One region of the Caballeronia sp. SL2Y3 genome, then DNA from elsewhere that is predicted to be linked to it. Evidence: predicted binding sites of a transcription regulator. Region 1 holds the regulator's gene; the other holds the start of a gene.
What was found. Region 1 encodes HrcA, which represses chaperone genes, less so after heat shock. Its sites were predicted from a motif close to TTAGCACTCNNNNNNNNNGAGTGCTAA; they were not measured.
Positions count from the first base shown of each region.

Region 1 (4,337 bases):
CCACGCCGGCGACGCGTTCAGGCAGGCAATGCGATGGAACTCCTTGCCGCCCGCCTGCAGAAACTCGTCGCGCACTTCGATGCCGATTTCCTCGATCGTTTCCAGGCAGTCCGCCGTGAAGCCGGGGCAGAACACGTCCACGCGCTTCACGCCGGCCGCGCCCAGTTCCGCGAGCGTCGGCGCGGTGTACGGCTGCAGCCACTCCGCGCGGCCGAAGCGCGACTGGAACGTCACGCGGCATTCCACGGGCGTGAGCCCCAGCGCGGAGGCGAGCAGCGAGCCGGTCAACTGGCATTGGTCGTGGTACGGGTCGCCGAGGTCCATGGTCCGCTTCGGCACGCCGTGAAAACTCAGCACGAGCTTGTCGCCCGAGGCGAAGTCCGGCTGGCCGTGCAGCCGCCAGTAGTCACGCACCTGCTCGGCGAGCGCCGCGATATACGCGGGATGGTCCGCGTAATGGCGAATGGTGCGGATCTCCGGCTGATTGCGCACGCGCTTGAGCGCGGTAAAGGCGTCGTCGAAAGCGGTGGCCGTGGTCGACGACGAATACTGCGGATACATCGGCACGAGCAGAATGCGATCGGCGCCTTCCAGCTTCAGCTGATTGAGCATGGCGCCGATGCCCGGCGTGCCGTAGCGCATCGCGTAATCGACGATGACGTGATAGTCGTTCGCCGCAAAAAGCCGCCGCAAGCCTTCGACCTGCCGCTCCGTATAGACGCGCAACGGCGAGCCTTCGGGCATCCACACCTGCGCGTATTTTTTCGCCGATGCGCGCCCGCGAAACGGCAGTATGATGCCGCGCAGAATGATTTGCCAGATGAACGCGGGAATTTCGACGACGCGCGGATCGCTCAGAAACTGCGCGAGATATTTGCGCACCGCTCGCGGCGTGGGCGCGTCCGGCGTGCCGAGATTGATCAGCAGCACCGCGACGCGATGCGAGGCGCTGGGCTGCGAGGGCAACTCGAGGTCGAAACGCATAGGGCAAGGCGGCCGAAAGTCATCGAAAGGTGACGGCCATTATAGCGGCGCGTTCCAGCACGCTGCATCGGCCGAACGGCCTAGTGGCGGCGCGTTCGACGGCGCGGCAAGATGACCGCAAAGGCGCGCTATTGCTGGCTATTGCTGGCTGAGCGACATCGACAGCAGGCGCGCCGTGATATCGACAATGGGAATCACGCGGTTGTAGGCCATGCGGGTCGGGCCGATCACGCCGAGCGTGCCGACGATCTTGCCGTTCACTTCGTACGGCGCGGTCACGACGCTCATCTCCTCGATCGGCACGAGATTCGATTCCCCGCCGATGAAAATCTGCACGCCCTGCGCGTGACTCGATACATCCAGCAATTGCAGGAGGCTCGTCTTTTGGTCGAAGAGGTCGAAGAGTTTGCGCAGCCGCGCCATGTCGGACGAAAGGTCCGCGACTTCGAGCAGGTTGCGCTCGCCGGAAATCAGCACGGTCTCGCCGGGATCGGTCTCGGCCGTGCTCGCGACGACCGCCGCTTGCATCAGCGTGGTCATGTCGCCGCGCAACTGGTCGATTTCCTCGCGCAGCCGGCGGCGCACTTCGTCGAAGGACAGGCCCGCGAAATGCGCGTTGATGTAATTGGAGGCTTCCGTGAGTTGCGAGGGCGAGTAGTCGCGCTGCGTGGCCATCATGCGGTTCTGCACGTCGCCTTCCGGCGTCACGATGATGAGCAGAATGCGCTTGTCCGACAGCCGCATGAACTCGATCTGCTTGAACATGTGGCTGCGGCGCGGCGTGAGGATCACGCCTGCAAACGAGGACAGACTGGACAACACGCTCGCCGCCGCCGCGACGATCTTCTGCGGCTCCTGGCCTTGCAGGCGCGTCTTGACGGCCGTGGTCATCGCCTCGTCCTGCGGGGCTTCGACCGTGAGCATGGTGTCGACGAACAGGCGGTAGCCGCGCGGCGTGGGAATGCGCCCCGCCGACGTATGCGGACTGGCGACGAGGCCCAAGTCCTCGAGGTCCGACATCACGTTGCGGATGGTGGCGGGACTCAGTTCGAGGCCGGAGTGCCGTGATAACGTGCGCGAACCGACCGGCTGACCTTCGGCGATGTAACGCTCGATCAACGTTTTCAGGAGGGTTTGTGCACGTGGGTCTAGCATGGGCAAATTTTAACGCAACGTGTCAAAGCGCGGCGACGGCTGCCGCCGCGGGCTCGCGCCGCTTCGCGGTGCGTTCGGCGGCGCGCCGATCGTTCAATGTCCGCTCCATTCTAGCGACAAACCGGACGCGTCAGAGACCGCGCGGCTCCGGTTCTTTTCGCCTTCGACCTATGGTGTAATGCCGGCATGGAAATTGGCCAATTCAAGACGGTCGCCCTGGTCGGGCGAACCAACACGCCCGGCATCGAGGCGCCGCTGCGATCGCTCGCGGAGCACATTGCGAACCAGGGCTTCGACGTGGTGTTCGAAGCCGGCACCGCGAAGGATGTCGGCGTGACCGACTATCCCGCGCTGTCCATCGCGGAGATCGGCGCGCGTGCGGATGTGGCCGTCGTTCTCGGCGGCGACGGCACCATGCTCGGCGTGGGCCGTCAGCTTGCGCCGTACAGAACGCCGCTCATCGGCGTGAATCACGGGCGGCTCGGCTTCATCACCGACATCCCGCTCAAGGAAATGCACGAACGCGTGCCGCAAATGCTCGCCGGGCAGTTCGAGCGCGAAGAGCGCAGCCTGCTGGAAGCGCGCATCGTGCGCAACGACAAGCCCATCTACCACGCGCTCGCGTTCAACGACGTGGTCGTGAATCGCAGCGGCTTCTCGGGCATGGCGGAACTGCGCGTGTCGGTGGACGGCCACTTCATGTACAACCAGCGCTCCGACGGGCTGATCGTCGCGACGCCGACCGGCTCCACGGCGTACGCGCTGTCTTCCGCCGGGCCGATTCTGCATCCGCAGCTGCAAGGCTTCGTGCTCGTGCCGATCGCCCCGCACTCGCTTTCGAACCGTCCGATCGTGCTGCCGGACGACTCGAAGGTCACCATTCAGATCATCGGCGGGCGCGACGTGAACGTGAACTTCGACATGCAGTCGTTCACCGCCGTCGAACTGAACGACGCCATCGAGGTGCGGCGCTCCCGGCATACCGTGCCGGTGCTGCATCCGGTCGGCTACAGCACGTACGCCACGCTGCGCAAGAAACTGCACTGGAACGAGCATCCTTCGCAGGACTCGTCTGTCTGACCGCACATCTTTGCCGAACCCTTCCCGAAGCGTCCATGCTCCGTCATCTCTCCATTCGAGACTTCGTCATCGTCGCCGCGCTCGACATCGAATTCGATTCGGGCTTCACGGTTTTTTCGGGTGAAACCGGCGCGGGCAAGTCGATTCTGATCGACGCCCTCGCCCTCACGCTCGGCGCCCGCGCCGATGCGAGCGTCGTGCGCACCGGCGAGCCGCGCGCGGACATCACCGCCGAGTTCGGCACGCACCCGCAAGTGGTTCGCTGGCTCGACGAGCACGCGCTCTCGCAGGACGGCGACTCGGTGATGCTGCGCCGCGTGATCGATTCGAGCGGCCGCTCGCGCGCATTCATCAACGGCACGCCGGCGACGCTCACGCAATTGCGCGAAGTCGGCGAAATGCTCGTGGATATCCACGGCCAGCACGCGCATCAATTATTGATGCGTCCCGACGCGCAGCGCGAGCTGTTCGACACGCACGCCGGCCTGGTCGATACGGCCGCCGCCGTGAATCGCGCGTGGCGGGCCTGGCGCGAAGCGCAGCAGGCCGTCGATGCCGCGCAAAGCCGCGACCGCGAACTGCAACTGGAGCGCGAACGCCTCGCCTGGCAACTCAGCGAGTTCGACAAGCTCGCGCCCCAGTCCGGCGAATGGGAGGAAGTGAGCGCGGAGCATCATCGGCTGTCGCACTCGGCGAGTCTGATCGACGGCGTGCAGAACGCGCTCGGCGCGCTGTCCGAATCCGATGACGCGATGATCTCCCAGCTCGGCGCCATCATTTCGAAGCTGCGCTCTCTCGCCGACATCGACCCGGCGCTCAACGACGTGCTCGCTTCACTCGAACCGGCCGAAATCCAGTTGCAGGAGGCGGCCTACTCGCTGTCGCACTATGCGCAGCGGCTGGAGCTCGACCCGGACCGGCTCGCGCAAGTCGAAAAGCGCATGGATCAGCTTCATTCGACGGCGCGCAAGTTCCGCCTTCAGCCCGAAGCGCTGCCGGAAGAACACGAAACGCGCCGCCGTCAGCTTGCCGAACTCGACGCCGCCGCCGATCTCGACGCGCTGAACGCCGCCGCCGCGAAAGCGAAAGACGCGTATCTCGCCGAAGCGAACGTGCTT
Region 1 covers NZ_CP084260.1:384,007-388,343, reverse strand. The annotation lists gene hemH (ferrochelatase) at 1-984, opposite strand, end outside; gene hrcA (heat-inducible transcriptional repressor HrcA) at 1,123-2,139, opposite strand; gene LDZ26_RS01850 (NAD kinase) at 2,326-3,219, shown strand; gene recN (DNA repair protein RecN) at 3,255-4,337, shown strand, end outside.

Region 2 (4,337 bases), 1.1 Mb from region 1:
GGTTCACCAAAGAGGCGGCGGCGCTTTTGAAAGCGCATCACATCGCATATGTGGACGCCGACCCGATTCCCGACGACTGCGAAATCAAGCATCGGGCGGACACATCTCTCGTCTACGTGCGGCTGCACGGCTCGCCGGATCTCTACAAGTCTTCGTACGACTTTCCGTATCTCGACGATCTCGCGCGCACGCTGCAAGCCCGCGCGAAAAAGACGCCCGAGGTGTGGTGCATCTTCGACAACACCACGCTCGGCCACGCGCAGCCCAACGCGCTGCATGTGATGGAGCGTCTGCATCTTCATCATCGGAAGGCGTAGTGCCCTTCCGCTTCTGCTCATTGCTTCCGAAGGAGATTCGCTGATGCACAAGCCGGCACGACGCATCGCTCGCCTCATTCGAGCCACGATGCTCGCCACGATTGTCTCGGCGGCGCTGCCCGCCCATGCGCAGGACGCATCGCCGCCGGCCACGCCTGCGGGCGACGGCACGTTCCTGCTGACCATCTTCCTCAAGCACGACGAGTCCAAGCCGTTGCCGAAGATCAACCAGCAATTGAAGGAACAAGGCTACTTCAAGACGTTTCCGCCGCCGGGCGTGGAAGTGGTCTCGTGGTACGTGATGATGGGCATCGGGCAAGTAGTGACCTTGCGCGTGCCGGCGGACAGGCTGCGGGAAGTGAATCGCGCCATCGAGACGACCGCGTGGGGCGGATATCACACGGAGTTCTACCCGACCTACGACTACAAGGCCGCCGCGCAGAAGTTACGCGACGAGATGAATAAATAGCGTGTCGATGCACGAAAAAAAACCTGCATCGCTGCAGGTTTTTTTCTGGCATGGCGCGAGCCCCTTGCGAGACTCGCACCGATGTAATCGGGCCGAAGCCGTCTTACATGTCCATGCCCATGCCGCCCATGCCGCCGGGCATGCCGCCAGGCATCGGAGCATCTTCCTTCGGCAGTTCGGCGACGGCTGCGTCGGTCGTCAGCAGCAGGCCTGCCACCGATGCCGCGTTTTGCAGCGCCGTGCGCGTCACCTTGGTCGGGTCGACGACACCGGCTTCCACCAGGTCACCGTACTCGCCGGTTGCCGCGTTGTAGCCGTAGTTGCCCGAACCTTGAGCAACAGCAGCCACCACGACCGAGGCTTCTTCGCCGCCGTTCGTGACGATCTGGCGCAGCGGCTCTTCCATTGCACGCAGAACGATCTTGATACCTGCGTCCTGGTCGGCGTTAGCGCCCTTCAGGCCGTCGATTGCACGGCGTGCACGGATCAGCGCGACGCCGCCGCCAGCCACGATGCCTTCTTCCACTGCTGCGCGCGTTGCGTGCAGAGCGTCTTCGACACGTGCCTTCTTTTCCTTCATTTCGACTTCGGTTGCAGCGCCGACCTTGATCACTGCCACGCCGCCGGCCAGCTTGGCCACGCGCTCTTGCAGCTTTTCACGGTCGTAGTCCGACGTCGCTTCTTCGATCTGCTTGCGCACTTGCTTCACGCGAGCTTCGATGTTCACGGCTTCGCCAGCGCCGTCGATGATCGTCGTGTTTTCCTTGCCCACTTCGATGCGCTTGGCTTGACCCAGCTCTTGCAGCGTCGCCTTTTCCAGCGTCAGGCCGGTTTCTTCCGCGATGACTTGACCGCCGGTCAGGATCGCGATGTCTTCCAGCATGGCCTTGCGACGGTCGCCGAAGCCCGGAGCCTTCACGGCAACCGTCTTCAGGATGCCGCGGATGTTGTTAACGACGAGCGTTGCCAGAGCTTCGCCTTCGACGTCTTCAGCGATGATGAGCAGCGGACGGCCGGCCTTCGCGACTTGTTCCAGCACCGGCAGCAGATCGCGGATGTTGGAAACCTTCTTGTCGTGCAACAGCACGAACGGGTTTTCCAGAACGGCGACTTGCTTGTCCGGGTTGTTGATGAAGTACGGCGACAGGTAGCCGCGGTCGAACTGCATGCCTTCCACGACGTCCAGCTCGTCTTGCAGCGACTTGCCGTCTTCGACGGTGATCACGCCTTCCTTGCCGACCTTGTCCATGGCTTCAGCGATGCGCTCGCCGATGGACGTGTCGCTGTTCGCCGAGATCGAGCCGACTTGCGCGATTTCCTTGTTCGTCGTGCAGGGCTTGCTGATCTTGCGCAGTTCTTCGATTGCTGCGGCGACGGCCTTGTCGATGCCGCGCTTCAGGTCCATCGGGTTCATGCCCGATGCGACGTACTTCATGCCTTCGCGAACGATGGACTGTGCGAGCACGGTAGCGGTCGTGGTGCCGTCACCTGCGTTGTCGCTGGTCTTGGAAGCGACTTCCTTGACCATTTGCGCGCCCATGTTCTGGAGCTTGTCCTTCAGTTCGATTTCCTTCGCGACCGAGACACCGTCCTTGGTGACCGTCGGGCCGCCGAACGAACGCTCGAGCACGACATTGCGGCCCTTCGGACCCAGCGTGACCTTGACCGCGTTGGCCAGAATGTTCACGCCTTCGACCATCTTGGCGCGTGCGGAATCGCCGAAAGTGACTTCTTTAGCTGCCATATCCAGACTCCTTGATTCGATTCAGTGTGCCGGCTCGCTGCCCTTTCGGCGCGAAGCCCGGCGTACAGGAAGAATGCTTACTTGTTGACCAGAACGGCCATGATGTCTTCTTCGCGCATGACGAGCAGTTCCTGCCCGTCGACCTTGACGGTCTGGCCGGCGTATTTGCCGAAGAGCACGCGGTCGCCCACCTTCACGTCGAGGGCGTTTTGCGTGCCCTTGTCATCGCGCTTGCCCGGGCCGACGGCCAGGACTTCGCCTTGATCCGGCTTTTCTGCCGCTGCTTCCGGGATCACGATGCCCGATGCGGTCTTGGTTTCCTGGTCCAGACGTTTGACGATGACGCGATCGTGCAAAGGACGAAGGTTCATACACACTCCTCTCTTGAATGAGACTGAAAACGCGGGAAAGCCCGTCTTTTGGGCTGCGCCCGCCGGACGGAAATCTTGTTAGCACTCTCGTGCAGTGAGTGCCAATTATATGGACCGCATTTGACAATTTCAAGGAGGGAGCGAAAGTGGGGTCGAGATTGGCGTGGTTTTGGGGATTAACTTGCGATCAGTGCGGCGAACGCACGGACGAGCCGATGCCGCGGTTTAGGCGGCGGTCCGCGCAAACGTCGCGTCACGATCGACGGGAGGGTAAACGCGGGTATTGATAAGCACCGTCCACTTGCCTGCCGCGCATCCCGGCGGAAGCGAAGTCCGCGCCGAGACAGCTTGCTCGCCAGACCGAGCGACACGTTCAGCTCGGATTGCCCCAAAGATCGTCAACCGCGCGGATCGCCAGCAAGTAGCCGTTCGCGCCCGCCCCGCAGAACACCGCAGTAGCCGCCACCGAGATTGTCGAGTGACGGTATTCCTCCGAGCGCCGGTGAATGTTCGTTATGTGCACTTCCACGACCGGGCGGCTAATCAGCTTGACCGCGTCGAGCACCGGAATTCGCCCGAACGAGAAGCCGGCCGGGTTGATGACGAGCGCCGCGTCCTGCAGGAAGGCTTCCTGAATCCAGTCGATCAACTGGCTCTCGCTGTTGGTCTGACGGAACACGCAATCCAGCTTCAGTTCTTCAGCGAGCGTAAGACAGTTCTTTTCGATGTCCTTCAGCGTCGTATGTCCGTAAAGGTGCGGCTCGCGCGCGCCCAGCATGTTCAGGTTCGAGCCGTTGAGAATGTAGAGTTTGCGAGTCATGGTTTCAGTGTGTGGCGCTACGTTCGAGGGCGGTGTCTTTGGTTTCCCGCGACGTCGCGATCATGAGGAAGGAGAGCAGATTCAACGAGCCGCAGACCGCGACGATCGCCCAAGGCGAACCATGAAAGGCATTGAGCAGCGCGACGGCGACGATCGGCATCGGTCCACCGGTGAGCAGATTGGCCCCCGAGTAAGACAGAGCGGAGCCCGTGTAGCGCGCTTCGGTCGGGAACGATTCGGCGAACCACACCGGCTGAATGCCGCTTTGAAACTGCGTGAAGCCCAGGAAGGCGCCCATCACGGCCATCGTCAACGCGACCGAGTGCTGGTTGAGGATCGGAAAGTAGATGAGGCAGCAGACCAGCGTGCAGAACGAGCCGATCATCAGCGCGCGCTTGCGTCCGATCCGGTCGCTCAGATAGCCACCGGCCAGCGCGCCCCCAATGGCACAGACGTTCGCCACCATCAGCAGCATGAAGCCGGTCTGCTTCGGCACGCCGAGGTTCTTCGTGAGATAGCTGAGCGAGAACACCACGATCAGATAGAAAAGCGCCGCCGGGCCGCAGAAGAACAGCGTCAGGCGAAGCGCGGTCCGCCAGTGAAACTTGAAGACGAT
Region 2 covers NZ_CP084260.1:2,144,142-2,148,478, forward strand. The annotation lists gene LDZ26_RS10085 (DUF72 domain-containing protein) at 1-317, shown strand, start outside; gene LDZ26_RS10090 (hypothetical protein) at 361-786, shown strand; gene groL (chaperonin GroEL) at 890-2,530, opposite strand; gene groES (co-chaperone GroES) at 2,608-2,901, opposite strand; gene LDZ26_RS10105 (type II 3-dehydroquinate dehydratase) at 3,275-3,721, opposite strand; gene LDZ26_RS10110 (MFS transporter) at 3,726-4,337, opposite strand, start outside.
Region 2: the regulator HrcA is predicted to act here: its motif matches at 2,980-3,006, upstream of groES (co-chaperone GroES).